One region of the Kitasatospora misakiensis genome, then DNA from elsewhere that is predicted to be linked to it. Evidence: riboswitches for the same ligand, from Rfam matches in the RefSeq annotation. Region 1 holds a riboswitch; each other region holds the start of a gene.

The links. Region 1 has a riboswitch for cyclic di-AMP ahead of ACFP3U_RS14580 (M23 family metallopeptidase). Riboswitches for the same ligand answer to the same signal wherever they lie in the genome.
Region 2: linked by a shared signal. The riboswitch ahead of ACFP3U_RS20220 (LysM peptidoglycan-binding domain-containing protein) and the one ahead of ACFP3U_RS14580 (M23 family metallopeptidase) in region 1 are both predicted to bind cyclic di-AMP.
Region 3: linked by a shared signal. The riboswitch ahead of ACFP3U_RS26185 (transglycosylase family protein) and the one ahead of ACFP3U_RS14580 (M23 family metallopeptidase) in region 1 are both predicted to bind cyclic di-AMP.

The regions. Positions count from the first base shown of each region.
Region 1 covers NZ_JBHSOF010000015.1:120,597-130,333, forward strand. Annotated here, with positions in the region: gene ACFP3U_RS14575 (DUF2470 domain-containing protein) at 1-429, shown strand, start outside; gene ACFP3U_RS14580 (M23 family metallopeptidase) at 712-1,743, opposite strand; cyclic di-AMP (ydaO/yuaA leader) riboswitch at 1,747-1,914, opposite strand; gene ACFP3U_RS14585 (MFS transporter) at 2,224-3,726, shown strand; gene purB (adenylosuccinate lyase) at 3,819-5,249, opposite strand; gene ACFP3U_RS14595 (HelD family protein) at 5,368-7,620, shown strand; gene ACFP3U_RS14600 (MarR family winged helix-turn-helix transcriptional regulator) at 7,677-8,120, opposite strand; gene ACFP3U_RS14605 (DUF3037 domain-containing protein) at 8,238-8,654, opposite strand; gene ACFP3U_RS14610 (HipA family kinase) at 8,651-9,406, opposite strand; gene ACFP3U_RS14615 (NAD(P)/FAD-dependent oxidoreductase) at 9,673-9,737, shown strand, end outside.
Region 2 covers NZ_JBHSOF010000026.1:19,763-29,499, reverse strand. Annotated here, with positions in the region: gene ACFP3U_RS20250 (ABC transporter permease) at 1-844, shown strand, start outside; gene ACFP3U_RS20245 (NAD(P)/FAD-dependent oxidoreductase) at 1,042-2,436, opposite strand; gene ACFP3U_RS20240 (Ppx/GppA phosphatase family protein) at 2,865-3,806, opposite strand; partial or broken gene ACFP3U_RS20235 (DUF501 domain-containing protein) at 3,935-4,474, opposite strand; gene ACFP3U_RS20230 (FtsB family cell division protein) at 4,446-4,946, opposite strand; gene eno (phosphopyruvate hydratase) at 5,144-6,430, opposite strand; gene ACFP3U_RS20220 (LysM peptidoglycan-binding domain-containing protein) at 6,756-7,466, opposite strand; cyclic di-AMP (ydaO/yuaA leader) riboswitch at 7,469-7,620, opposite strand; gene ACFP3U_RS20215 (cytochrome P450 family protein) at 7,863-9,149, opposite strand; gene ACFP3U_RS20210 (SDR family NAD(P)-dependent oxidoreductase) at 9,441-9,737, shown strand, end outside.
Region 3 covers NZ_JBHSOF010000040.1:12,338-22,074, reverse strand. Annotated here, with positions in the region: gene ACFP3U_RS26195 (glycoside hydrolase family 13 protein) at 16-1,722, shown strand; gene ACFP3U_RS26190 (LacI family DNA-binding transcriptional regulator) at 1,748-2,767, shown strand; gene ACFP3U_RS26185 (transglycosylase family protein) at 2,965-4,269, opposite strand; cyclic di-AMP (ydaO/yuaA leader) riboswitch at 4,256-4,416, opposite strand; gene ACFP3U_RS26180 (hypothetical protein) at 4,771-6,924, shown strand; gene ACFP3U_RS26175 (sirohydrochlorin chelatase family protein) at 7,029-7,931, opposite strand; gene ACFP3U_RS26170 (DUF397 domain-containing protein) at 8,445-8,699, shown strand; gene ACFP3U_RS26165 (ATP-binding protein) at 9,036-9,560, opposite strand.

The DNA.
Region 1 (9,737 bases):
GGCCGGCTCCACCTCGCCCACCTGGCCGACGACGGTCTCAGCGTCCACCTCCGCCTGGACGTGGCGCACGCCGCCCTCTCCACCCCGTACGGCACCACCGCGATCACCGGCGCCGACCTCGCCGCGGCCACCCCCGACCCGCTCGCCCGCTACGAGGCCGGCCTGCTCACCCACCTCGCCGACGACCATCCCGACGCGCTCGCCGTGCTCACCCGGCTGCTCGACCCGGCACTGCTCGCCGACCACCCCGACATCCGCCCGCTCGCCCTCGACCGGTACGGTCTGGTGCTCCGCCTGGACCACCCGCACGGCCACCGCGACGTCCGCCTGGTCTTCCCCGAACCGGCCCGCGACGCGGACGAGTTCGGCCACCGGGTGCACCAACTGCTGACCGCCGCCGAACAGGCGCTGCCCGCCCACCGCTCCTGAACCGGCAGAGCCACCAAGACTCCTGACGCCGAGTCAGAATCCGCACCACCGAACCACACCCCCCGGGTACGACGACGGCCGACCCGGCTCACGAAGGAGGTCTCGTGAGCCGGGCCGGCCGGCAGGACGGGCGTGTCCCGCGCCCGTCGATCCACTGAAGGTGCGGCGATCACCCGGTCGTTCGGTCACCCGACATGACCATTCCGGGAGGTCGTTTCGCCCCGCACCCAGCGGTGGCATGTGATCCGGCCCAGTGCCGGATCGCGTCGATCAGACCGAGGGTCAGATCGCGACGCCGTGCGCCCGCAGGTAGGCGAGCGGGTCGATGTCCGAGCCGTACTCCGGGCCGGTGCGGATCTCGAAGTGCAGGTGCGGGCCGGTCACGTTGCCGGTCGCACCGGAGAGGCCGATCTGCTGGCCGACGGTGACGGTCTGGCCGATCGACACGCCGATCGAGGACAGGTGCGCGTACTGGGCGTACTTGCCGTCGGCGAGCTTGATCTCGACCTCGTTGCCGTAGGCGCCGCCGTTGCCGGCCTTCACCACGGTGCCGGCGCCGACGGCGCGCAGCGGGGTGCCGGTGGAGACGACGAAGTCGACACCGGTGTGGTAGCCGGAGGCCCACATCGAGCCGGCCACACCGTAGGCGGTGCCGATCTTCGGGTTGGCCACCGGGGTGACGAAGCCGGAGGCGGCGACGGCCGGGGCCGGGGCGGCGGGCTGCGCGGCCTGGAGGGCGACGGCCTGGACCGCCGGCTTGGCGGCCGGGGCGGCCGGGGCGGCCGGCTTCGCCGAGTCCTGCGAGACCTGCGCCTTGGCGGCGGGGGCCGCGGGCGCGGCGGGCTTGGCGGCCGGGGCCGGGGCGGCCGGCTTCGCGACCTCGGCGGCCTTGGCGCCCAGCGCGAGCTTCTGGCCCGGGAAGATGAGGTTCGGGTTGGCGCCGACGACCGAGCGGTTGTGGTCGTACAGGGCCTTCCAGCCACCGTCGACGTTCTTGGCATCGGCGATCTTCGACAGGGTGTCCCCGCCAACGACCTTGTAGGTGTCCTCGACCGGAGCGGCCGGAGCAGCCGGAGCGGCGGGGGCGGCAGCCGGAGCAGCGGGGGCGGCCGGAGCAGCGGCCGGGGCGGCGTCGACGCTGACGGCACCGGTCCAGGTGCTGCTCTGCTGCGTCTGGCCGGCGGCCGGGGCCTCGTGCGCCTGGGCGGTGATGGTGGTCACCAGCGGGAGGGCGAAGGCGGCACCGGTGACGGCGGTGGCGATGCCGATCCGGGCGGCGCGGGGCAGGGCGATACGACGAGCCTGTGCGGGCATGGAAGATGTCCTCTCCGACGCCTACGAGGTGAGCTGTCGGGTTCGGGCTGGAGTTGCCCGGCCGCAATAAGACGCGGCTTCACCCCAAGCCGGACCGTGGGAATTCGGGTCCGGCGACTTACCTGTGGGTCCCCCGCTCCTGCCGTACAGAGTTCGTTGCGTACCACCGGGCAGCGGCAGGACTAGGCGTTCCACCCGGTGGCCACCCGGGCTGACGCCGGGCGGTCGCTGAACTAAAACCCATCCGTTCGGGTGAAGCAATGTCGATCTCCGGCACCCGGGACCAAAGTCCGGAATGTCGTGACGCTCCGCTCGAGAGGCATGCACAGTACGTGCACAATCCATTCACCGCGCGCAAGTGATCCGGTACTCTCCGCCGATATCGTCATCGGTGCGCACACGATCACTCACCCAACGGACATCCCCGACACACCCCCGGTGACCCTTGTCACTTCAGCCCCGGGAGACCGACCATGAGCCGTGACTACCTCCGAGGCCGGCACCCTGCGATTGAGCACCGCGCAGGGACGCTGGGTACTTCTGGCGACGGTGCTCGGCTCCAGCATGGCGATGCTCGACGGGACCGTCGTGAACGTCGCGCTGCCCCGGATCGGCACCGATCTCGGCGCCCAACTCGACGCCCTGCAATGGACGCTCAACGCCTATCTGCTCACCCTGGCGGGCCTGATCCTGCTCGGCGGCGCGCTCGGCGACCGGTACGGCCGGCGCCGGGTCTTCCTGCTCGGCGTGGTCTGGTTCGCCGCCGCGTCGGCGGCCTGCGCCGCCGCCCCCACCATTGAGGTGCTGATCGCGGCGCGCGCCGTGCAGGGCATCGGCGGGGCCCTGCTCACCCCGGGCTCGCTGGCGATGCTCCAGGCGGTGTTCCATCCGGACGACCGCTCGGCGGCGGTCGGCCTCTGGTCCGGACTCGGCGGGGTGTCGGCGGCCGTCGGCCCGTTCCTCGGCGGCTGGCTGGTGGACGGACCGGGCTGGCGCTGGATCTTCCTGCTGAACCTGCCGCTGGCCGCGATGGTGGTCGCGGTGGCCGCCCGGCACGTCCCGGAGAGCCGGGACGAGTCCGCGACCGGCCGCTTCGACGTGCTCGGCGCGGTGCTGGCCGCCCTCGCGCTCGGCACCATCACCTACGCGCTGACCGCCGCCGGGAACGGCCTGTCCGCCACGGTCTGGGTGACCGGCGCGGCCGGCGTGCTGCTCGGCGCCGCCTTCATCGTGGTCGAGCGCCGCACCCCGGAGCCGATGCTGCCGCTCGGCCTGTTCTCCTCACGGCTGTTCACCGCCGTGAACCTGGTCACCCTCGCCGTCTACGCGGCGTTCAGCGGCGTCTTCTTCCTCCTGGTCGTCCAGCTGCAGATCGTCTCCGGCTTCTCCCCGCTGATCTCCGGGCTGGCCCTGGTGCCGATCACCGTGATCATGCTGGCGCTATCCGCCCGGGCCGGACGGCTGGGCAAGCGGATCGGCCCGCGGCTGCCGCTCACCGTCGGCCCGCTGCTCTGCGCGGTCGGCGTGCTGCTGATGCTGCGGATCGGGCCCGACGCCTCGTACTGGACGGACGTGCTGCCCGCCGTCGCGGTGATGGGCAGCGGGATGGTGCTGCTGGTCGCCCCGCTGACCGCCACCGTGCTGGCGGCGGTGGAGGTGCGGCACGCGGGCATCGCCAGCGGGGTCAACAACGCCGCGGCCCGCGCAGCCGGCCTGCTCGCCGTCGCCGCGCTGCCCGCCCTGGCCGGTCTCAGCGGCGACGCCTACCAGGTGCCGTCCGCGGTCGACTCCGCCTTCCACACCGCGATGCTGATCTGCGCCGGGCTGCTCGTGGCGGGCGGGCTGACGGCCCTGGCCGCCGTCCACGGGAACGTCCTGGCGCCGGAGGACCACCACCCGGTGGCCGAACCGGACTGCCGCTACGCCTGCGGCACCAACGCCCCGCCCCTCGACCCGGGCCACCCGGCCGCCGAACAGCGCTGACCCCCACCGCGACCCCGCCGAGAGGCCCGAACACACCGCGGGCCCCGCCGCCGAATCGGCGACGGGGCCCGGAAGCCGGGGTGGAGCGAGCGTCAGAGAATGTCGCCCGGCGCGTACTTGGCGCCCTCCGGATACGCGGCCGCGACGGCCTCGACCTGGCGGACGACCTCGGCGACCTGCGCACCGGCCGCCCCCGTGAAGGACAGCCGGTCGGCCAGCAGCGCGTCCAGCCCGGCCCGGTCCAGCGGGATCCGGTCGTCGTTCGCCAGCCGGTCCAGCAGCTCGTTCTCCCGGGCGCCGGCCCGCATCGCGAGCGCCGAGGCGACGGCGTGCTCCTTGATGACCTCGTGCCCGGTCTCCCGGCCGACGCCCGCGCGCACCGCGCCCATCAGCACCTTGGTGGTGGCCAGGAACGGCAGGTAGCGGTCCAGCTCGGCCTCGATCACGGCCGGGAAGGCGCCGAACTCGTCGAGGACGGTCAGGAAGGTCTCCAGCAGGCCGTCGAAGGCGAAGAAGGCGTCCGGCAGCGCGACCCGGCGGACCACCGAGCAGGAGACGTCGCCCTCGTTCCACTGGTCGCCGGCCAGCTCGCCGGTCATCGACGCGTAGCCGCGCAGGATCACGGCCAGCCCGTTGACGCGCTCGCAGGAGCGGGTGTTCATCTTGTGCGGCATCGCGGAGGAGCCGACCTGGCCCTCCTTGAAGCCCTCCGTCACGAGCTCGTGGCCGGCCATCAGGCGGATGGTCTTGGCCAGGCTGGACGGCGCGGCGGCGAGCTGGACGAGGGCGGTCAGCACCTCGAAGTCCAGCGAGCGCGGGTAGACCTGGCCGACGCTGGTGAGCACGTTCTCGAAGCCGAGGTGCCCGGCGACCCGGCGCTCCAGCTCAGCGAGCTTCTCGGTGTCGCCGCCGAGCAGGTCGAGCATGTCCTGGGCGGTGCCGACCGGGCCCTTGATCCCGCGCAGCGGGTAGCGGGCGATCAGCTCCTCCAGGCGGCGGAAGGCGACCAGCAACTCGTCGGTGATCGACGCGAAGCGCTTGCCGAGGGTGGTGGCCTGCGCGGCCACGTTGTGCGAGCGGCCGGCCATGACCAGCTCGGCGTGCTCGGCGGAGAGCCGGCCCAGGCGGACCAGCACGGCGACGGTGCGGTCGCGCACGTGCTCCAGCGACTGCCGGATCTGGAGCTGCTCGACGTTCTCGGTCAGATCCCGGGAGGTCATGCCCTTGTGGATCTGCTCGTGGCCGGCGAGGTCGCTGAACTCCTCGATCCGGGCCTTGACGTCGTGCCGGGTGACCCGCTCGCGGGCGGCGATGGAAGCGAGGTCGACCTGGTCGATCACCCGCTCGTAGTCGGCGACGGCGGTGGCGGGCACCTCGACGCCGAGGTCCTGCTGGGCCTTCAGGACGGCGAGCCACAGGTGGCGCTCGAGGACCACCTTGTGCTCGGGGGACCACAGCTGGGCCAGGGTCGCCGAGGCGTACCGGGAGGCCAGGACATTGGGGATCTGGGGCTTCGCGCTCACGCTTCGCAAGCCTAACAGTCGAGGTCAGCCGGAACGGCGCCGGATCGGGTAGGCTGGGGCGATTGAGCAACTGTCGCACGGAGTTTTGCAACCTTCTCGCCGCAAGGATACCACACCCATGAACGGATCTCCAGCGGTTCCCACCCCGACACTCGACGCGGCCGACCACCTGGCCGAGGCGCTGCGCACCGAACAGGCCCGGCTCACCGGCCTGTACGCCCACCTGGACGCCGCGCGCGAGCGCACCCGCCGGACCCTCGCGGAAGCCGGCCGCGAGGCCGGGCCGGGCGGCACCCACCAGGCCCGGCTGGAGCGCGAACTGCGCGCCGCCGAGGCCGTCCGCCGCGCCGCCCGGCTGGACGCCGTCGAACGCGGCCTCTGCTTCGGCCGCCTCGACCACCGCGACGGCACCGTCCACTACATCGGCCGGATCGGCCTCCTCAATCCCGGCGACGGCGCCGCGGACGACACCGGGAACGACGCCGCGGCCGGCGCCGGGGCCGCGGCGTACGAGCCCCTGCTGATCGACTGGCGCGCCCCCGCCGCCCGCCCGTTCTACACCGCGACCCCGGCCGACCCGGGCGAGGCGGTCCGCCGGCGCCACCTGCACACCAGCGGCCGCGTCCTCACCGGCCTGGACGACGAGGCGCTCGACCTGGCCCGCCTGGACGAGCACGGCCGGCGGACCCTGGTCGGCGAGGCGGCGCTGCTGGCCGCCCTGGGCCGCGTCCGCACCGGCCGGATGGGCACCGTGGTCGCCACCATCCAGACCGAGCAGGACCGGGTGATCCGCGCTCCGCTGCCCGGCGCGCTGGTCGTCCAGGGCGGCCCCGGCACCGGCAAGACCGTCACCGCCCTGCACCGCGCCGCCTACCTCCTCTACACCCACCGCGCGGTACTGGAGCGGCGCGGCGTCCTGGTGGTCGGCCCCAATCCCGCGTTCCTGCGCTACATCGACCGGGTGCTGCCGGCGCTCGGCGAGACCGAGGTGGTGCTCCGCACCGTCGGCGAGCTCTTCCCCGGCGTCCGGGCCACCACCGGAGACAGTCCGGCCGCCACCGTGGTCAAGGGCGGGCCGTGGATGGCGGAGGTGGTCCGGCGGGCGGTCGAGGCCCACCAGGCGCCGCTCGCGCGCGACCTGCTGTTCGGCGAGCACCTGCGGCTGTCCCGCCGGGTCTGCGCCGAGGCCCGGGACGCCGCCCGCGGCCTGCGCCTACCGCACAACCGGGCGCGGCCGTTCTTCCTGCGCACCGTGCTCGACGCGCTCGCGGTCGAGCAGGCGCTCGCCCTCGGCCGCCCGTACGACGAGGAGGAGGCCCGCCACGCGCCCCGCGAACTGTGGGAGCAGCCCGCGATCCGCGCCGAACTCGGCGCCCTGTGGCCGATCCTGACGCCTCATCAGCTGATCGACCGGCTGCTCTCCGACCCCGCCCTGCTGGCCGCCGCGGCGCCCGGCCTCTCACCCGCCGAACGCGCGGCCGTCCTGCGCCCGGCCGGCGCGCCGTGGACCACCGGAGACGTCCCGCTGCTCGACGAGGCGGCGGAACTCCTCGGCGAGGACGCCGGATCGGTCCGCGCCCGGGCCCGCGCCACCGAGCTGGCGCTGGACGAGGAGCTGGACTACGCCGAGGGCGTGCTCACCGTCACCGGCCAGCGGGACGACGTCACGCTCGACGCCGAACTGCTCGCCGAACGGTTCCGGGACACCGGCCCCGACCGCACCACCGCCGAACGCGCCGCCGAGGACCGCGAGTGGGCGTACGGGCACGTGGTGGTCGACGAGGCCCAGGAGCTGTCCGCGATGGACTGGCGCACGGTGCTGCGCCGGGTGCCGACCCGCTCGCTGACCGTCGTCGGCGACCTCGCCCAGACCGGTTCACCGGCCGGCGCCCGGACGTCCTGGGCGGAGATGCTGGACCGCGAACTGCCGGGCCGCTGGCGGGAGGAGCGGCTCACCGTCAACTACCGCACCCCGGCGGCCGTGATGGCACCGGCGGCGGCGGTGCTGCGCGCCCACGCCCCCGGGCAGGAGCCGCCCGAGGCGGTCCGGGAGACCGCCGAACGCCCGGTCGCCGTGCCCGTCCCGGACGGCGACTACGCCGCGGCGCTGGCCGCCCTGCCCGTCGGCCCCGGCACGGTCGGGGTGATCGCTCCGGACGACCGGGCCGCCGCGCTGGGCGCGCTGACCGTCCGGGACTGCAAGGGTCTGGAGTTCGACGCGGTCGTCCTGGTCGACCCGGCCGGGCTGCTCGCCCAGGGCGCGGCCGACCTCTATGTCGCGCTGACCCGGGCGACGGCGCGGCTCACCCTGCTCCACCACACCCCGCTGCCGGACGCCCTCGCCGCGACACCGGGAGCCGCCGACCGCTGACCAGCGCCGCTCCCGGCGGCAGGGCCGACCCGGTCCTGCCGCCGGGAGCGGCGCAGCTACTGGCGGCTACTGAGCACCGGGAGGACCTGGACGCAGATCGAGTGCAGCGCGCTCCGCTGCTCGCCGCTCAGGGTCTCGAAGGCCTGGTGGGTCCGGCTCATCTCGCCGCGGATCAGCGTCAGGATCTCCCGGCCCTGCTCACTGATGACCACGATCTTGACCCGCCGGTCCCCCGCCGAGGCCTCCCGGCGGGCCAGGCCGAGGGCCTCCAGCCGGTCGACGATCCCGGTCACGTTGGACGCGTCACAGCCGAGCCGCCCGGCCAGCGCGCGCATCGGCACCGGCTCCTGGACGGCGCCGAGCGCCTTGGCCTGTGAGGAGGAGAGACCGTGCCGGGCCGCGGCGGCCGCGAAGTCCTGGAAGTACGCGGCGCCGACGGCGGCCAGCGCCTCCATCAGCTCGGCGTTGGTCGGTGCGGTCGTGGTCGCTGTCGAACCCATGACCTCAGCCTACGACCGACTGCTTCAGCAACTCAAGCTTTGAGCACGGCAAAGATCCCGTGGCGGAACCGCCGGCCCGGAGCTGACCGGCCCGGCCCGGCAGACGCGCCCCGCCGCTCAGAGCACCAGCTGGTCGAACAACCGCCGCAGCTCCGTCTCCGGATCCGCGGTCAGCCCGGTGTGAACCGGCCCCGGCTGGACCACCGCGCTGCGCGGCGCGGTCAGCCAGCGGAACCGCTGCCCGGGGCTGTCCGACGCCGCCGGACCGGCCAGCGGCCCACCCGCGCAGACCGCCTCGATCCCCTGCAGCGCCCGCCGCACCCCGGACACGTCGGCCACCGGGTCCAGCGCCAGCAGCCGCGCCTGGTCCAGATGGGTCCGGGCGGCCAGGTGGGAGCTCTGCCGGCAGTACAGCAGCACGCCCACGTTGACGCACTCACCGCGCTCCACCCGGGGCACCGCCCGGATCACCGCGTACTCGTAGTCGTGCAGCTCGGCGGGGGTCGGCGGGGCCGACCGGATCGGCTCGGTCACGCGGACACCTCCGGCAGCCAGTCGCGCGGACCGGCCAGTCGCTCGGTCAACTGGGTGCGGTACGCCGCGCGCACCGCCTCGGGCGAGTCGAAGCCGGGCTCGTCCACCAACCAGACGTCCGGGATCCGGGCCACCGCCTCCTCGATCGCCGCCTCCGCCAGCGGCGCGAGCACCTTGTCGGCGGCGAGCAGGTCCGGCTCGGCGCGCAGCAGCGCGTGGTCGGAGGCGTCGTACGGCCGACGGATCCAGCCGGCCGCGCCGGCCCAGTGGTGGTGGAAGATCAGGCTCGCGCCGTGGTCGATCAGCCGCAGTCCGCCGGTGGCGACCAACAGGTTCGGGTTGCGCCAGGAGCGGTCGACGTTGCCGATCAGGGCGTCGAACCAGAGCACCTGCCCGGCCAGCCCGGCGTCCACGTCGAAGCAGAGCGGGTCGAAGTTGAGCGCGCCGCTGACGAAGGCCATGCCCAGGTTGAGCCCGCCGCTGGCGCGCATCTGATCCTGGATCTGCGGGTCGGGCTCGCTGCGGGCCAGCACCGGGTCCAGGTCGACGGTCACCAGCTCGGGCACCGGCAGACCGAGCCGCCGGCCGAGTTCACCGGCCAGCACCTCCGCGACCAGCGCCTTGCGGCCCTGCGCGGCACCGACCCACTTCAGCGCGTACAGCCGCCGGTCGTCGGCCTCGACCAGGCCCGGCATCGAGCCGCCTTCTCGCAGTGGCGTCACATAACGGATCGCCGTCACCTCGGGGAGCACGGCGGACAGCCTATCGGGCATATGCACGGGGCGGGTGTCGTCCGGCGCGGCGCGGCCGGTCCCGTCCGGCGGGCCACGACCAATCTCGCCCGTCTCGCCCGCCCGGGTCGCCCCGGTGGCAGCCCCGGCCGCTCCGTGCGACCGTGGCGGACAGTAGTCGGAGAACCCGACGGCCACGACCCGCAGCGGCCATGACCCGCACCGCCACGACCACGCCGGCAACCGGCGCGCCGCGGCGGAACGACCTGCACTGTGAGGGACGCACGATGGAACGAGCCCGGATCCTGATCGTGGGCGCTGGCTTCGCCGGACTGGAGTGCGCGCGCCGGCT
Region 2 (9,737 bases), on a different contig from region 1:
CTCCTGGGAGCTCAACGGCAGGACCCGGAGCATCTCCGGCTTGAACGCGGACAGCCTCGACAAACTGGTCTCGGTGACCATGAAGAGCGGCTCGCTCGCCTCGGCCGCCCAGGGCCAACTGCTGATCGACGAGGAGCTCGCGAAGAAGCTCGGTGTCACCACCGGCTCGACCGTCGAGGTCGCCTACCCCGGCGCCGCCAAGGGCACGCTGACCGTCGGCGGCGTCTACGAGAGCGGCGGCATGCTGGGCTCGGCCCTGCTGGCCAACGGCGAGATCCTCAAGCACAACCCCCAGCCGTACGTGGAGCGCGTCCTGGTCAAGGGCACCGACGGGGAGACCGACGCGCTGAAGAAGGCGCTCAAGGACGCCACCGGCGCCAACCCGGTGATCGAGGTGCAGTCGCGCCAGGACGTCCGGGACAACTTCAGCCAGAACATCACCTTCGCGCTGAACATCATGTACGGCCTGCTGGCGATGTCGGTGGTCGTCGCGATCCTCGGCGTGATCAACACCCTGGCGATGTCGGTCTTCGAGCGCAAGCGCGAGATCGGCATGCTGCGGGCGATCGGCCTGGACCGCTCCGGCATCAAGCGGATGGTCCGCCTGGAGTCCGTGGTGATCTCGGTGTTCGGCGCCGGCATCGGTCTCCTGCTCGGCTGCTTCATGGCCTGGGCGATCAACGGCACCCTCAAGTCCAGCCTGAACGGCCTGACCACGGTGCTGCCGTTCGGCCAGCTGCTGCTCTTCCTGGCCCTGGCCGGCCTGGTCGGTATGGTGGCCGCCTTCTGGCCGGCCCGCCGGGCCGCCAAGCTGGACATCCTGGACAGCATCAAGACCGACTGATCACCCGCACACACCAGAACGCCCCTGCCGGAGGGTTTCGGCAGGGGCGTTCTCGTACTTCTCGCACTTCTCGTACTTCTGTACTCCGCCCGACTCGCACAGCCGGCTGAGCACCACGGAGGTCGTGGTCCGGCAACGCTGCCGGGCGGAGGGCCTCCGACGCATGCCCGGTGCTCCCACACCGGGACCCTGGTCGCTTACTTGCTGGCGGCGAGCTCCTTGTCGGCCGGCTTCGCGTTGTCGGCGGCCGGCTTCGCGGCCTCGACGGCGGGCCGCTGCGTGGGCGCCGTGACTTCCTGGATCGGCTGGTACGGGTTCTCCATCTGGGAGAGGCCGACCATCTCGCGCTTCAGGAAGACCGCGAGGGTCCAGTCGGTGAAGACGCGCACCTTGCGGTTGAAGGTGGGGACCATGGCGCCGTGGTACAGGCGGTGGAACCACCAGGCGGGGCGGCCCTTCAGCTTGTACTTGCCGAAGAGGATCGCCACACCCTTGTGCAGGCCGAGGCCGGCGACCGCACCCAGGTTCTTGTGCTTGTACTCCTGCTGCGGGAAGCCGCGCATGCCGGAGATCACGTTGTCGCCGAGGACGGCGGCCTGGCGGACGGCGTGCTGGGCGTTCGGCGGGCACCAGGCGCCCTCGCCGGCGGCGAGGTCCGGCACCTGGGCGTTGTCGCCGGCGGACCAGACGTAGTCGAAGCCCTGGACCTGGAGGGTCGGCGCGGTGTCGACGTGGCCGCGCGGGCCCAGCGGCAGGCCGAACTGGGCCAGCACCGGGTTCGGCTTCACGCCGGCCGTCCACACGATGGTGGAGGCGTCCATCTCCATGCCGTTCTTCAGCACGACGTGGCCGTCGAGGCAGGAGTCCATCGAGGTCTCGATGTAGACCTCGATGTTGCGCTCTTCCAGCTTCTCCTTGGTCCACAGACCGAGGTCCGGGCCCATCTCCGGGAGGATCCGGTTGGCGGCCTCGACCACGACGAAGCGCATGTCGTCACGGCTGACGGTCTTGTAGATCTTGGCGGCGTCGCGCGCCATGTCCTCGATCTCGGCGATCGTCTCGACGCCGGCGAAGCCGCCGCCGATGATGACGAAGGTCAGCGCCTTGCTGCGGACCGCCTCGTCCGTGGTGGACTCGGCCTTGTCCAGCTGCGCCATGACGTGGTTGCGGAGGGCGATGGCCTCCTCCACGGTCTTCATGCCGATGCCGTGCTCGGCCAGACCGGGGATCGGGAAGGTCCGGGAGACCGAACCGGTCGCGACGACCAGGTAGTCGAAGGGCAGCTCGTACGAGTCGCCCGCCGAGGGCTGGATCGTGGCGATCTTGCGCTCGTGGTCCACACCGGTGACCGCACCGGTGAGCACCTCCGCGTTCTTCAGCGCGGTGCGCAGGGGCGCGACGAGGTTGCGGGGCGCGACGTTGCCGCCGGCCGCCTCGGGGAGGAAGGGCAGGTACGTCATGTACGACCGCGGGTCCACGACCGTGACGGTCGCTTCGCCGTAGCGCATCTTCTTGAGGATGCGCATCGCGGCATACAGGCCGACGTAACCACCGCCGACAATGAGGATGCGAGGACGCTCCGTGGTGCTCATATCCGAAAGTATCCAGCACCGTCCGGAGCAGCCTTCGTGAGCCCGCTCACAAGCGTCTGGACCCCCTCTGCTACACTTCGCGCCCCCGTTTCGGCCCCTCACCGGACACCTCACGGCCATGGCGACCCCCCGGTGAGCACGCCCGTACGAACGGCCCCGCTGAGCAGCAACGATCCGTGGCGGGGCCCGGTTCCCGCACAGGATTCCGATTTTCAAACCTCTGACGAACCGAAACCTGCGATCCAGCGGTTATCACGCCCAGCGAGCCTTCGGTCTCACAAATCGGACGGACCGGACCGCCCGGCCCACCGAAAGAGCGGATCCTCATGTGAAGAAATTCACGAACTTTTCCGCAGCGCCCCGGGCGCGCCCCGGCCCCGGGACCCAGGACGGGCCTCCGGGGCCGGGGAAGTAAGCCCCGTGCCTGGTCAGCGGGCGATACTCCAGGCGATGCCGTCCAGGATGTCGTGCTCGCTGACGACCACCTCGGCGGCGCCCGTCCGCTCCATGATCTCCAGCAGCTCCAGCGCGCCCGCCGCGATCACGTCCACCCGGCCCGGGTGCATCGACGGGATCGCCGCCCGCTCCGCGTGGGTGGCGTGCAGCAGCCGGTCGGTGATCTCGGCGACCCGCTCGCGGGAGATCCGGGAGTGGTGGATCGCCTCGGAGTCGTACCGCGGCAGGTCCTGGGCGATCGCCGAGATGGTGGTGACCGTCCCGGCCAGGCCGACCAGGGTCGCCGCGCCGGTCAGCGGGACGACCTCCTCGGCCCGGTCCAGCTCCGCCCGCACATGCGCCCGCGCCTCGGTGATCTGCGCCTCCGAGGGCAGCTCGGCACCGTCGAAGTGCCGCTCGGTCAGCCGGACGCAGCCGATGTCCACCGAGCGGGCGGCCCGGACGTCCTCGGCCCCGAGCACGAACTCGGTCGAGCCGCCGCCCAGGTCGAAGACCAGGTACGGGGCGGCGAACCGGCCCCCGGTCAGCTCCTTGGTGGCACCCACGAAGGAGAGGTGCGCCTCCTCCTCGCCGCTGACCACCACCGGCTCGACACCCAGGGCCGCCCGTACGCCGTCGACGTACTCGGCGCTGTTCTCGGCGTCCCGGGAGGCGCTGGTGGCGACGAAGCGGATCCGCTCCGGCCCCACCCCGAAACCGGAGATCACCTCGGCGTACTCCTTGCAGGCCGCGAAGGTGCGCTCCAGCGCGTCCGGGTGCAGCCGGCCGGTCCGGTCCACGCCCTGGCCCAGCCGGTTGATGATCATCCGCCGGTCGAGGTCGGTGATCGCCCCGGTCTCCGGGTCGAGGTCCGCGACCAGCAGCCGGATCGAGTTGGTCCCGCAGTCGATCGCGGCCACCCGGGTGGTGCTCATGCCTCGGCCTCCCCAGCCTCGTCCGGCTCCCGGGCCGCCCGCTTGGCGGCCCGCTCGGCGGTCTTCTGCTCCTTGGCCGCGATCACGGCCTCGTGGTCCTGCTCCTTGGCCCGGTTGCGGAGCACCCGCTCACCGGCGGCCTCGACCTCGGCGGCGGACACGCACGGGCCCTTGGCCCACCAGTCCTCCAGCATGCCGATCGCCTCGTCGCCGAGCGGGTTGACGCCCTCGCCGGCCGCCAGCGAGTGGCCGACCAGCACGTGCAGGCACTTGACCCGGTCCGGCATGCCGCCGGCGCTCGGGAAGCCCTCCAGCACCTCGATGGCGTCGCGGCGCGCGATGTAGTCCTCGTGCGCCTTCTGGTAGGCCGCGGCCAGCTCCGGATCCTCGGCGAGCCGGGCGGTCTGCTCCTTCATCACGCCGTCCGCCTCCAGGGTGCCGATCAGCGAGGCGGCCTTGGGGCAGGTCAGGTAGTAGAGCGTCGGGAACGGCGTGCCGTCCGGCAGCCGGGGGGCCGTCTCCACGACGTCCGGGTTGCCGCACGGGCAGCGGTGGGCCACGCCGCGCAGGCCGCGGGGGACCCGGCCGAGCTGCGCGGCGATGGCCGCGACGTCCTCGTCGGAGACGGTGGGGTGGTTCTCAGTGGTCATGGGAGGAGCTGTCTCCAGCGGGGGCGGGGGCGGGTGGTGAGGAAGGGGCGGACTGCGCCGGGGCGGCGGGGGCCGCGGGAGCGGTGGGGGGCACCGGAGCGGCGGCGGGCACGGGAGCGGCGGCGGGCACGGGAGCGGCGGCGGCGTCCACGGAGTCCCAGATGCTGGCGTACCAGGGCCGGGCGGCCTTGACCGGCCCGGCACCCGGGCCCTGCGCGGGCGGCGGCGCGCCCAGCGTGGACTTCGCCGGATCCTGGGCCGTCGGGTCCACCGCGATGTACGGGGTCTCCCCCGGCATCGCGTAGTGCAGCCTGGTCCTGGCCTGCGCCTTGACGTACTCCGGGTCCTGCCAGCGGGCCTTCTCCCGGCGCAGCTGTTCGACCTGCTGCCGGGCGTGCTCGGCCCGGGCGCGCTGCGCCGAGATCTCGGAGCGCTGCGAGATGAACTGCCGGGTCGGATAGGCCAGGATCGCCACCAGTGAGCAGAGCACGAGGACCAGGACGGTAGCCCGGCTCGTGAACCGAGGCCGGGCCGCCAAGCCCGGGATCCTCCAGCCTGCCATCTCCGGTGTCCCCTCCTGGTCGCGACGGTGCCCCGCCGTCCACCCTACGGGGTGAACGGCGGGGCACCGGTCAGGCGTGCGCTACCGGGCGCCCGGCACGGCCGGCCGGGCGCCGTCGGTCGGGCTCAGCCCTCGTGCTTGAACCGCGGGAAGGCGCCGCGGCCGGCGTACTCGGCGGCGTCGTCGAGGATCTCCTCGATGCGCAGCAGCTGGTTGTACTTGGCGACGCGCTCGGAGCGGGCCGGGGCACCGGTCTTGATCTGGCCGCAGTTGGTGGCGACGGCCAGGTCGGCGATGGTGACGTCCTCGGTCTCGCCGGAGCGGTGGGACATCATGCAGCGGTAGCCGTTGCGCTGGGCCAGCTCGACGGCGTCCAGGGTCTCGGTCAGCGAACCGATCTGGTTGACCTTCACCAGCAGCGCGTTGGCGGTGCCGGTCTCGATGCCGCGGGCCAGGCGGGCCGGGTTGGTGACGAACAGGTCGTCGCCGACCAGCTGGACCTTGTCGCCCAGCTTGTCGGTCATCGCCTTCCAGCCGTCCCAGTCCGACTCGTCCAGCGGGTCCTCGATGGAGACCAGCGGGTAGGCGGCGACCAGGCCGGCGTAGTACTCGATGAGCTCGGCCGAGGTGAGGCCCTTGCCCTCGAACTGGTAGGCGCCGTCCTCGAAGAACTCGGAGGCGGCGACGTCCAGGGCCAGCGCGATGTCCTTGCCCGGCACGTAGCCGGCCTTCTGGATGGCCTCGACGATGAGGTCGAGGGCCTCGCGGTTGGAGTCCAGGTTCGGGGCGAAGCCGCCCTCGTCGCCCAGACCGGTGGACAGGCCGCGCTCCTTCAGCACGCCCTTGAGCGTGTGGTAGACCTCGACGCCCCAGCGGACGGCCTCGGAGAAGGACTCCGCGCCGATCGGCGCGATCATGAACTCCTGGATGTCGACGTTGGAGTCCGCGTGCGAACCGCCGTTGAGGATGTTCATCATCGGGACGGGCAGGACGTGCGCGTTCGGGCCGCCCAGGTAGCGGAACAGCGGCAGGTCGCTGGCCTCGGAGGCGGCGTGCGCGACGGCCAGCGAGACGCCCAGGATGGCGTTGGCGCCGAGCGAGGACTTGTCCGGGGTGGCGTCCAGGTCGAGCATGGCCTGGTCGATCAGGCGCTGCTCGGTGGCGTCGTAGCCGACCAGCTCGGGGCCGATCTGCTCGATGACGGCCAGGACGGCCTTCTCGACACCCTTGCCGAAGTAGCGGTTCTTGTCGCCGTCGCGAAGCTCCAGGGCCTCGAAGGCACCGGTGGAGGCACCCGACGGGACAGCGGCACGGCCGGTGCTGCCGTCGTCGAGGCCGACCTCTACCTCGACCGTGGGGTTGCCTCGCGAATCGAGAATCTCACGGGCTACGACGACATCGATGGACGGCACGAGGCATCTCCTAGCGGAAGCAGGTTCGGCCGAAGGTGGGTGCGGTCGGCCGGACGATTGCGGAGTCGTTACGACCAGAGCCTAACCGCACGCGCTGTCCGGGCCACGTCCACCTCGACTCCGTCTCAGCGTGTGGCCGTGCTACGCACCGGTAGTTCACCTGGTTGCCCGCCCGGGGACGCCCGGATGTGGACGAAGCGGGCGGAATCGATCGGATCCGGACGGGCGCCGTCCGGTGCGGTTCGGTGTGGTCTGCTGCCGTGCGGTCCGCCGGGTGCTCGCGCGCGGCCGGGGCCGGCGCGCGGGCACCGCGGCGGGCCGGACGTCAGCCGAGGGCGAGGACCTGGCCCGGGACGATCAGGTCCGGGTCGCCGCCGACGGTGCCGCGGTTGCCGTCGTACAGGGCCTGCCAACCGCCCTGGACGCCCTGGGTGGTGGCGATCCCGGCGAGGGTGTCACCGGCGCGGACGGTGTAGCCGTGGCCGGCCTGCTGCTGCTGCGGCTGGGCCTGTGTGGCCTGCGGGGCCTGCTGGGCCTGCGACTTGGGGGCGGCGTGCTTCGGCCCGGCGGGCTTCGGGGCCTGCTGCTGCGGCTGTGCCTGCTGCTGCTGGGCGGCCGGCGCGGCGTCCGTCGAGGTGTCGACCGCCGCCGGGGCGCCGCCCTTGCTCAGGCCCGCCTTCTTGGAGCAGACCGGCCAGGCGCCCGGCCCCTGCGAGGCCAGCACCTTCTCGGCGACGGAGATCTGCGCCGCCTTCGAGGCCTGGTTGGCCTGCGGCGCGTAGGCGGTGCCGCCGAACGCCTTCCAGGTGCCGGAGGTGAACTGCAGCCCGCCGTAGAAGCCGTTGCCGGTGTTGATGCTCCAGTTGCCGCCGCTCTCACACTGGGCGACCGCGTCCCAGGTGGAGGCCGGGGCGGCCGAGGCGCCGGTGGCGGTGAGGATCGGCATCGCCAGTCCGACGCCGGCGACCCCGGCGACGGCGATGGCCTTCTCGGTCTGGGTGCGGCGACGGTGACGACCGGTTCCAACGAACAGCATGAAAGGTCCCTCTCCGCACGCCTGCGAGGTGAGCTGTCGGGTTCGGACCGGGAGGTGGCCCGGCCGCGCTGAGGCGGCTTCACCCCTAGCCGTGGGAGACGGCGCAAAGACCTGGTTCCCCCGCCCCTGCCCAGGGTTCTGGTCGGTTTCCGGTGACACGGCGGGCAGGACTCGGCGTTCCGCGCACGGGACTCGCTTCCGCGAGCTCCCCGGAGAGTAGACAGATCTTCAGAGCAATCACAAGCTCATATCGCCGATATCACATGGAAATCACGTCCCATGATGGATTGTCCACCAACCGAAGCGGTATGCCCGGGTTGATGGTGATTCAGACCCCTACGGACCGGCCTTCGGAGACTGCGCGTCAGCGTGTCGGGAGCAGCCGTCGAGTCCCCGTCAGTTGACCGGCGAGGGGTTCGAAAAGGTTGCGTCCGCTGTCCTTTCGGGCGTGAATTCCACCGGAAGTTCACGAAGCCCGCGCATGATCAGACCACCGCGCCAACGCAGTTCCTCCGGGTCCGCGGCGAGCCGGAGGTCCGGCAGCCGGGACAGCAGCGTGGTCAGCGCGGCCCGCCCCTCCAACCGCGCCAGCGGAGCGCCGATGCAGTAGTGGATGCCGTGCCCGAAGCCCAGGTGCGGGTTGTCCGTCCGGGCGAGGTCCAGGGTGTTCTCGTCCGCGAACCGCGCCGGGTCCCGGTCCGCCGCCGCCAGCACCACCAGCACCGGGTCGCCGACCGGGATCTCCACCCCACCGATGGTCAGCGGACTGGTCGCGAACCGCCAGGTGGCCAGCTCCACCGGGCCGTCGTAGCGCAGGAGTTCCTCGATCCCGGTCTCCAGCAGCGCGCTCTCGCCGCGCCCGATCGACTCCTGGAGCAGGGCTCGCTGCCCCGGGTTGCGCAGCAGCGCGTACACGCCGTTGCCGATCAGGTTGACCGTCGTCTCGAAGCCGGCGAAGAGCAGGATGAAGGCCATCGCCGCGGCCTCGTTCTCGGTGAGGTGCTCGCCGTGGTCACTGGCCCGGATCAGCCCCGAGATCAGGTCGTCGCCGAGGTCGGCGCGCTTGCGGTGGATCAGCTCCGCCAGGTAGGCGCGCATCCGCTTCACCGCCCGCCCCACGCCGCCGCGCTGGCCGCCGCCGTGTCGGATCATCATCCCGGCCCAGTCCCGGAAGTCGTCCTGGTCCTCGGCCGGTACGCCGAGCAGGTCGCAGATCGCGTAGATGGGGAGCGGGAAGGCGAACTCGTGGATGAGGTCGGCGGACCCGCGGGCCGCGAAGCCGTCGATCAGCCGGTCGGTCAGTTGCTGCACCCGCGGCTCGAAGGCCGCCACCCGGCGCGGGGTGAACGCCTTCGACACCAGGCGGCGCAGCCGGGTGTGGTCCGGCGGGTCGATGTTCAGCAGGTGCGTCATGAGGTCGGCCTGGCGCTCGCCCGGGATCCCGACCCGGCCGGTGCGGTGGGCCTGCTCGCTGTGGTGCACCGGGTTCTTGGAGAGGCGGCTGTCCGCGAGCGCCTGCCGGGCGTCCGCGTACCGGGTGACCAGCCAGGCCTCCACCCCGCTCGGCAGGGTGGTCCGGTGCACCGGCTCGTGCTCGCGCAGCCACGCGTACGCCGGGTAGGGGTCGGCGGCGAACTCCCAGGTGAACAGGGGCGGACGGGCGGAGGCGGGCTGAGCTGGCATGGGTCGACGGTATCCCGGGCGGGTCCGGGCCACCGCACCGTGGGCGCGGGGGCAGTGCGCGGGCGGTCGCATTTTGGGTGGTGTCGGTCGCGTTCCGGGTGGTGTCGGTCGCGTTTTGGGTGGTGTCGGTCGCGCCTCGTTCACACCGTCCGGTGATCGTGGGGAACGGGAGGCGTGAGCCTGGTCACCTGAGGGGTAATTCCTGTTGCGGAGGGTCAGGTCGTGCCTACGATCCTCCGCAAGATGTCCGTGGGCGCCGGTGCGGAGCCGCCCACAGGGAGGAGCAGGGCCATGCGGGTCACCGGTGCGGTCATCGTCGCGGTACTCGACGGCGGGTCGGGGGCGGACCTCGCTCGCCGGTTCACCGCGGCGGGAGCCGCCGGGATGCTGATCGCCGACCAGCGGAGCGGGGTCGCCGAGGACCTCGCCACCGAACTCGACCGCCCGGGCTGCCGGGTCGTCGGCGTGGGCGGTGACGTCCGCCGCCCCAGCGACGTCGCCGCCCTGGTCGACACCGCCGAGAAGCACCTCGGACCGATCGACCTGTTCTGCGTGGCCGGGCCGGGCGGCGAGCGGATCGTCTCCCTC
Region 3 (9,737 bases), on a different contig from region 1:
CAAGGGATACCGTCCATGACCCAGAACCTGGCCGACACCTCCCGGCCCGCCGCCGACGCCACCGCTCACGAGGCCGGGGCCGGCGCGGACAGAGGCTGGTGGCGGGACGCGGTCATCTACCAGGTGTACCCGCGCAGTTTCGCGGACTCCAACGGCGACGGCATGGGCGACCTGCCCGGCATCCGCAGCCGCCTGCCCTACCTGCGCGACCTCGGCGTGGACGCCGTCTGGCTCTCGCCGTTCTACGCCTCCCCGCAGGCCGACGCCGGCTACGACGTCGCCGACTACCGGGCGGTGGACCCGATGTTCGGCACCCTGCTGGACGCCGACGGCCTGATCCGCGACGCGCACGCGCTGGGCCTGCGGATCATCGTGGACCTCGTCCCCAACCACTCCTCCGACCAGCACGAGTGGTTCCAGCGCGCGCTCCGCGAGGGCCCCGCGTCCCCGCTGCGCGACCGCTACCACTTCCGCCCCGGCAAGGGCGAGAACGGCGAACTGCCGCCCAACGACTGGGAGTCCATCTTCGGCGGACCGGCCTGGACCCGCACCGGGAACCCGGACGGCACCCCCGGCGACTGGTACCTGCACCTGTTCGCCCCGGAGCAGCCCGACTTCAACTGGGACAGCCCGGCGGTCGCCGACGAGTTCCGGTCGATCCTGCGCTTCTGGCTGGACATGGGCGTCGACGGCTTCCGCATCGACGTCGCGCACGGCATGGTCAAGGCCCCCGGCCTGCCCGACATCGGCGGCGCCGACCAGCTCAAGCTGCTCGGCAACGACGTCATGCCGTTCTTCGACCAGGACGGCGTCCACGAGATCTACCGCAGCTGGCGGAGGATCCTCGACGAGTACCCGGGGCAGCGGATCGGCGTCGCCGAGGCCTGGACCCCGACCGTCGAGCGCACCGCCAACTACGTCCGCCCCGACGAGCTGCACCAGGCCTTCAACTTCCAGTACCTGGGCACCTCCTGGGACGCCGCCGAGCTGCGCGCGGTGATCGACCTGTCGCTCGGCTCGATGCGCCCGGTCGACGCCCCCACCACCTGGGTGCTCTCCAACCACGACGTCACCCGGCACGCCACCCGGTTCGCCAACCCGCCCGGCCTGGGCACCCAGATCCGCACCCCCGGCGACCGCGCGCTCGGCCTGCGCCGCGCCCGCGCCGCCACCCTGCTGATGCTGGCCCTGCCCGGCTCCGCCTACGTCTACCAGGGCGAGGAGCTCGGCCTGCCGGACGTCACCGACCTGCCCGACGAGGTGCGCCAGGACCCGTCGTTCTTCCGCCAGGCCGGCCAGGACGGCTTCCGCGACGGCTGCCGGGTCCCGATCCCGTGGTCCGGCACCGAGGCCCCGTACGGCTTCGGCCCCGCCGCCGGCGGGCCGTCCTGGCTGCCGCAGCCCGCCGAGTGGGCCGCGCTCAGCGTCGAGGCGCAGACCGGCGACCCGACCTCCACCCTGGAGCTGTACCGCTCCGCGCTGGCCCTGCGCCGGGCCACCGCCGACCTCGGCGCCGGCCGCGAGGTCGAGTGGCTGGACAGCCCGGAGGGCACCCTGGCCTTCCGCCGCGGCTCCTTCGTCTGCACCGTCAACGCCACCGGCGCCCCGGTCCGGATACCGGTGCCCGGCCGGCCGCTGCTGACCTCCGCCGACGCCGACCCCCGGGTGGCCGACGGCCAGGCGGTGCTGGCCGCGGACAGCACCGACTGGTGGGCGGTCTGACGTGGTTGCAATAGGCTCTGGGACCGTGACTACGGCGCGACTCTCAGACATCGCGGCGCAGGCGGGGGTCAGCGAAGCCACCGTCTCCCGCGTGCTCAACGGCAAGGCGAACGTCTCGGCCGCCACCCGGCAGACCGTGCTGGCGGCGCTCGACGTGCTCGGCTACGAGCGGCCGACCCGGCTGCGCCAGCGCAGTGCCGGGCTGATCGGGCTGATCACCCCGGAACTCAGCAACCCGATCTTCCCCGCGCTGGCCCAGGTCATCGAGCAGGTGCTGAGCCGGCACGGCTTCACGCCGGTGCTCTGCACCCAGACCCCGGGCGGCTCCACCGAGGACGAACTGGTGGAGATGCTGGTCGACCGGGGCGTGGCGGGCATCGTGTTCGTCTCCGGCCTGCACGCCGACAGCACCGCCGACCACGACCGCTACGCCCGGCTGGCCGGGCGCGGGGTGCCGTTCGTGCTGATCAACGGCTACAGCGAGAAGATCGACGCGCCGTTCATCTCGCCGGACGACCGGGCCGCGATGTGGATGGCCGTCCAGCACCTGGCCGAACTCGGCCACGAGCGGATCGGCCTGGCCGTCGGGCAGCGGCGGTACGTGCCGGTGCTGCGCAAGATCGAGGGCTTCACCGCGGCCCTGCGGGAGGTGCTCGGGTACACGCCGGAGCAGGCCGAGGAGCTCGTCCACCACACGTTGTTCAGCGTGGAGGGCGGGCACGCGGCGGCCGGGGCGCTGCTCGACAAGGGCTGCACGGCGATCGTCTGCGGCAGCGACATGATGGCGCTCGGCGCGATCCGGGCGGTCCGTCAGCGGGGCCTGTCGGTGCCGCAGGACGTCTCGGTGGTCGGCTTCGACGACTCGCCGCTGATAGCGTTCACCGAGCCGCCGCTGACCACCGTCCGCCAGCCCGTGGAGGCGATGGCCACCGCGGCCGTGGACGCCCTGCTGGAGGAGGTCGGCGGGAACGCCGTCCAGCGCGGGGAGTTCATGTTCCAGCCGGAGCTGGTGATGCGCGGCTCGACCGGCGCCCGCGCGCGCTGAGGACAGACCACGAGGGCCCGGGGAGCGACATGCTCCCCGGGCCCTCGGCGTTCCCGCTCAGCCCTCCTGGGCGATCGGGCCGTCCGGAGCCCGGGCATGCCGCGGCCCCCGGGTAGCGAGCGACTGCTCCCCGGGGGCACGGGCCTGGCGGTGGTGCGGTCCTACCGGCGGTGCGCCGGTCGGACCGGTCAGACCGGTCAGACCCGGCCGGCGAAGTCCGGCGCGAAGTTGGCGACGGTCTGGACCCGCACGCCCACGCTCGGGTTGGCGGCCTCGATGTACTTGCCGTCGCCGGTGTAGAGCGCGACGTGGTAGACGCCGGAGTCCTGGCCGTTGTTGGACCAGAACAGCAGGTCGCCGGCCTTGAGGGCGTCCAGCGAGACGTGGGTGGACGCGGCGGCCTGGTCGGCGGCGACGCGCGGGACGGAGATGCCCGCGGCGCGCAGCGCGGCCTGGGTCAGGCCGGAGCAGTCCCAGCCGCCGTTGCCGGTGCCGCCGTAGACGTAGGCCTGGCCGACCTTCGACTGGGCGAAGGCGACGGCTGCGGCCATGCTGCCGGTGGCGGCGGCCGGGGCCGGGGTCTCGGCCTTCGCGGCGGGCTTGGCGGCCGGCTGGCCCTGGGCCTTGTCCTGGGTCACGGCGGACGCGTCGGTGGCGGTGGCGGTGCCGTTCTGCGCGCCCTTGGCACGGTTGAACCAGTCGAAGCCCTGGCCGGACTGGTCGGTGGCGGAGGCCTGGGTCTTGGTGTGGTCGCCCAGGGTCAGGTGCTGGCCCGGGTAGATGGTGTGCGGGCCCTTGGTCAGGGTGGCGCGGTTGAGCTCGTACAGCCGCTCCCAGCCGCCCTGGACGCCGTTCTTGTCGGCGATGGAGGACAGCCAGTCGCCGGCGACCACGGTGTAGTCCCCGGTGGCCTGCTGGCCGTCCTGCTGGCGCCACTTCTGCCAGTCCTGGCCGCCGGAGCGCTGCTGGGCGGCGTCGGCGGAGGGGGCCTTGGCGGCGGGGGCGGCGGGCTGGGCGGCCGGGGCCGGGGCGGCCGGCTTGGCAGCCGGGGCCGGGGCCGGGGCGGCGGGCTTGGCGGCGGTCGTGGTGTCCACGGCGGCCGGGGTGCCGCCCTTGGTCAGACCGGCCTGGATCGAGCAGACCGGCCAGGCGCCGGGGCCCTGGACGGCGAGCACCTTCTCGGCGATCGCGATCTGCTGGTCCTTGGTGGCGAGGTCGGCGCGCGGGGCGAACGACGTCCCGCCGAACGCGGCCCAGGTGGAGTTGGTGAACTGGAGGCCGCCGTAGAAGCCGTTGCCGGTGTTGATGCTCCAGTTGCCGGTGCTCTCGCACTGGGCGACCTTGTCCCAGGTGGCGACGGAGGCGGCCGAGGCGGTGCCGGCGGTGAGGCAGGGGATGGTGAGGCCGATGCCCGCGACGCCGAGGGCGGCGATCGCGCGACGGGTACGGCCGGACAGACGGGTGCCGTTGGTGTGCAGCATGAAGACGTGGTCCTCTCCCACGCCTGCGAGGTGAGCTGTCGGATTCGGGCCGGAGTTGCCCGGCCGCGCTGTGGACGCGGCTTCACCCCTAGCCCGGGTCCGGTCCGAGGACCGGTCCTGGGCGAACTACCTGTGGTTCCCCCGCTCCTGCCGTGGTGCAAATTGCACTGCCAGCACGCCCGACGGCAGGACTCGGCGTTGCGAACGAGCTGGGTCCGTGTGGCCACGAACGGGAGCACGTTAAGCAGAGGCGAGTTCAAACCGCAAACATGTGTGACGGTCGTCACGGTTTACGAAAACCGTGCTGAGAGGCTGTCCTTCATGATCAGAAATGACCGATTTCCGGTAACGCCCGTCCTGGTCAACACAACTGCCTATGCTTCAGAACGTCGGCAGCGCGCCGACGCCGCCGCAGCCGTCTGGGGGGAGGGCTACGCACCGATGGGCAGTGACGAGGAGCCGGACGCCGCTCGACCGGCCGCCCGGCCGCGCGGAGCGCATCGCCGGGCAAAACACCGCAGAGTGGACATCCCGCCCGAACTACCCCGAACTCCCGTAAGCCGTCGCGGATTACTGCGCTGGCTCGCCGTCGGCACCGCCTTCGCGGCGATCAGCGGCGAGGAGATCCTGCGCCGCTCGCTGACCGGGGAGACCCGGCTGGTCACCCCGGCCGCCGTGGTCGGGACGCCCCCGGCCGGAGCGGCCGGCCCGATGGGCCCGGGCGGCGGCCACGGCGCCGCCCCGCCGGGCGGCACCGGAGCCCCGGGCGCCGGACCCCCCGAGCAGCCCGCCCCCGCGCCCACCGTCGACCAGGGCGGCCGCCGCTGGTCCGACCGGGCCGGCTGGGGCGGCGGCCCACCCGGCCCGCGCAGCGCCGTGCGGATCACCGACAAGGTCCTGCTCGACACCGACGCCGAGGTCGGCTCCCTGCTGGTGGAGCCGGGCGGCAGCCTCACCTTCGCCGCCGACCGCACCCTCACCCTCGCCGCCGCCGGCAACGTCGAGATCCGCGGCACCCTCGCCCTCGCCCCCGACGGGGACCACACCCACACACTGCGCTTCCCCGGCGTCGACGAGAAACGCTTCAAGGGCGACGGCATGACGGTGGTCGACACCGACGTCGGCCTCTGGGTCACCGGCGCCGGCTACCTCCGGCTGGACGGCGCTGCCAAGACCGCCTGGGTCCGCGCCGACCGCGACCTCAAGGCCGGCGACACCGTCGTCAACCTGGCCGCCCCGCCCGCCGGCTGGCTCCCCGGCGACGAACTGGCCGTCACCCCGACCGGCCCGCCCGACCAGGACGGCTTCGCCGCCCGCTACGACCTCGTCACCCTCCGGTCCGTCAGCGGAACCACCGTCACCCTGGAGACCCCGCTCAAGCACCCGCACCCCCGGGTCGCGGCCGGCGGAGGCGTCACCGTCGGCGCCGAACTGCTCAACCTCACCCGCAGCGTCCGGGTCGAGGGCACCGCCAAGGGCCGCGCCCACGTCCACCTCACCAGCTCCCGCCGGGCCGACGTCCGGCACGCCGCGCTGCGCTGGGTCGGCCCGCGCGCCGACACCAAGGAGACCTGGCGGGGCCCGGACGGCACCGCACCGGTCACCGCGCCGGTGCTCGGCCGGTACGGTCTGCACTTCCACCGGCTCGGCGACGCCACCCGGGGCACCGTCGTCGAGGGCGTGGTGGTCCGCGACGCCGGCAGCCACGCCTTCGTGCCGCACGCCAGCCACGGCATCACCTTCCGCAGCTGCGTCAGCCACGAGACCTGGGAGGACGCCTACTGGTGGGACGGCCCGCTGGACACCCGAACCCCCCAGCAGCCCTCCGACGACATCGTCTACGAGTCCTGCGTGGCCTCCCGTACCCTGCTCGAACCCAACCCCCGCGCCTACCGGCTGACCGGCTTCAACCTCGGCGCGGGCACCGGGGGCAAGGCCCTGGACTGCGTCGCGGTCGGCGTGCAGGGCGCCAACGGCGCCTCCGGCTTCGAGTGGCCGGAGAACAGCGAGGGCGTCTGGACCTTCCAGCGCTGCCTCGCCCACAACAACCTGCAGGACGGCATCTTCGTCTGGCTCAACGCCCAGCGGCACCACGTGGTCACCGAGTTCGCCGCCTACCACAACGGCGGCTGGGGCATCGAGCACGGCGCCTACCTCAACGACTTCGACTACACCGCGAGCGTGCTGTACGGCAACGCGGGCGGGGGAGTGGCGCTGCACGCGCTCGGCCGGGACAAGGGCAGCGTCTTCGACGGGCTGCTGATCGACGCGGCCGGGCTCAGCGACTTCGCGGTCTCCACCGCCCGGCACGAACTCGCCGGGGAGTCCGTCACCTTCAGCCGCACCCGGTTCACCGGCTACCGCCGGGCCGGGGTCGCCTTCCGGGCCGGGGCCGACGGCAAGCCGGACGACGTCCTGCTGCTGGACTGCGAGTTCGGCGGCAACGAGCTCTGGCTGGACCCGGAGGCCGGGGCGCCCAAGAACATCCTGCTGCGCCGGACCGGGTCGACCGAGGTGCTCAAGGTCCGCCGGGCGGGCGAGGAGGGCGACGCGCAGCCGAAGTGGAACGCCGCCGCCGCGCCGGTGCCGACCCTGGCCGGCCAGTCCCGGCCGGTGCAGGTCCCCGCGCTGAGACTGAAGGACGCGGCCGCGCCCACCACCAGGGTCGGGCGGTAGCCGTGCCGCCGCGCCGCGGGATCCGGTCACGCGGGTCGGCGAGCGGTAGTGCCGAGAGGGCCCGGAACGGGGTGACCGTTCCGGGCCCTCCGGCGAGGTGTCCGTTACTGGGCGGCGTGCCGCCCGCCGCCGCTCGGGCCGGCGTCCTCGGCGTCCTCGACGGCGAGCGCGGGGTCGACGGCCGGCAGCGCGGCCAGGTAGGTGGAGGCGACCAGCTGGCCCACCGCCTGGTACGCGCCCAGCGGCGCGGCCGACGGGCAGCCGGACTCCTCGGCGGCCGTGGCGAGCAGCTCGGCGTCCGCCTCGGGGCCGATCACCAGCGGGGCGAGCGCCGGGTTCTGGGCGCCCATCTCCTTGAGGTGGGCGACGGCCTCGGCGACCGAGCCGGGCACGTCCAGCGCGGCCGGGACGACCGGCACGGCGAGCCGGGCGGCCAGCAGCATGCCGGTGATGCCGGCGGCGTCGGCCGCGGCCTGCCCGCCGACGGTGGTGAGCACCACGCCGTCGGCGGCGGTCGCGATGGCGAAGAGCCGGGCGCGGTCGGCCCGGGCCAGACCGGCCTCGGAGAGGCGGACGTGGACGGCCTCGGCGAGCAGCGGGTGCGGGCCCAGCGCGTCGGTGACGGGGGCGCCGTACTCGGCGGCGAGGGCGTGCAGTTCGGGGAGGAAGTCGTGCGGGCCGGGCGCCAGCGGCACCACGATCGGGGCCGGCAGGCCGGCCTCGGCCGCCTCGGCCAGCAGCTCGGCGACGGTGCGCTCGCCGTCGGTCCCGTCGGCCGCGAGGTAGCCGGCGACGGTCAGGACGCCGTTCTGCTCGCTGCGGACGATGGACAGCAGCTCCTCGACCACGGACCGGGATTCCGGCCCGGCGGCCGCGGGGACGGCGAGCAGCAGGGCCGGGGAACCGGCCGGGATCTCGGGGCGCTCGGGACGGCGGTGGCGCCCCCGCGCACGGGAGCCTGGAGTGCGGACGGGCAGTGGCGCGCCCGGGATGGCTGCGGTGCTCATGGCGGAGATCGTAGGACATCGGCCCGCCCGGCCCGCAGTCGGCTGCCGTACCGAGGGGGACCACCGGTCCGAAAACCGGACATAACCGGCCACCGGTCGGCGGTTCTCCCGGTACCCACGCAGATGCGCCGGAACGGGCCTTCCGTTGCCGGGGTGGCGCGTGAGATGTCTCACAGCATACGACTCACCTGACGGAGCGTCACGAAAGGGCGACTCCCGGCGTCCGAAGATCAACATTCAGCGGGGGGTCGCCTACGGGCGGTTATCGGCGGCTTGCCGATTCAGTCGGCTATGTCCGCTTACGTGCCGCCGGGAGGGCTCTTCGCGAAGAGTTCCAGTTCGGTGTCGAAGAGCCCGTGCACCTGCAATGTCCCGTGCTGATGCACGTGCACTGGAGCTATCATCGCGTCAAGTGAGGCGTTGTGCCGGGCCGGTACGGGGCCGGCCCGGTCGTTGGCGGGGGCCGGGGCGCCGAGCTGAACGACCCACTCCGGAGCTCTTCGGGAGATTTCTATGCACGACGCGCATCACACGTACGACCCGTACAACGGGATGGCCGCTACGGACCTCGAGGGCGTGGTCTGGCAGAAGAGCCTGCACAGCAACTCTCAGGGCAACTGCGTCGAGTTCGCCGCCCTCCCGGGGGGCGAGGTGGCGATGCGCAATTCGCGCTTCCCGGACGGTCCGGCGCTGATCTACACCCGGGCCGAGATCGCCGCACTGCTGCTGGGGGCCAAGGACGGGGAGTTCGACCACCTGGCGGTCTGACCGGCCATCGGCTTCACCATCGGGGGGCCGTCGTGGGTGCTGACACCACGACGGCCTTTGTCTTTTTCTGGCGGGTCCGGCTGCGGGTGGTCCGGCCCGGGGTGCCGCCCGGGAGGTGCCGCAACCGCCACGGCGTCCGGTCGCGGTCTCTGCCGCTGTCGCCGCCGCCGTACCGAGCCGCCGCACGCGGATCGGAGGGGACGCCACCGCCGGAAGGCTGCCGGTGCCCGCTGCCCGAGGGCCGCCGGTCGCCGTCGCCGGGGTGGATGGTCGGTACCGGGACGAGGCCCGCCGGGGTGTGGTGTGCCGCGGTCGGAGTCGTCGTCGGACGCGCGGTCAGGCCGAGCGCCGGTGCCGTCCGCCGAACTCGGCGAGGGGGGCCGGTCGTCGGCTCTCCTCCTCCGCCTCGAACAGCGCCCAGACGACCTTGCCGCCGCCCAGCGGGTGCCAGCCCCAGGAGTGGCTGAACGAGTCGACCAGGTGCAGGCCGCGACCGGACTCCGCCACGAAGTCCGCCTCCCGGGCCACCGGGCCGATGCTGCTGGGGTCGCTCACCGCGCAGACCACCTGGGGCGCGCGGTGCACGAGGCTTATTCGGATCGGCAGCCGGCCCTCGGGCGTCGGTTGCGTGGGAAAGTCGTAGTCGCCCACCGTGCTGGGGCATGCGCCGATCGCGTGCCGCAGCGCGTTGGTCACCAGCTCCGAGGCCACCAGCGCGACGTCGTCGAAGAGCTCGCCCAGCCCCCAGCGGTGGAGGGCGGTCCTGGCGAAGTCGCGCGCGGTTCTGACGGCTTCATAGCGGGGAGCGAGCGTACACGTGACCACATGGGGGTCGACTGCCAAAGCCGTTCCGGTGCTCATGAAGAGCTCCTCCCATAAGGGGGCCGACACGGCTGGACCCGCCGGGGTCATGCCGGTCACCTCCGACTCGCTAGGCCGCGCGACCGCCTCTCGACCTTCAGGCGCGCGCGCACGTGGGCCCGGAGGCGCGGGGGCGCTACCGGGCCGGTGCACGGAATCGCGCGTGGGGTCGACGCG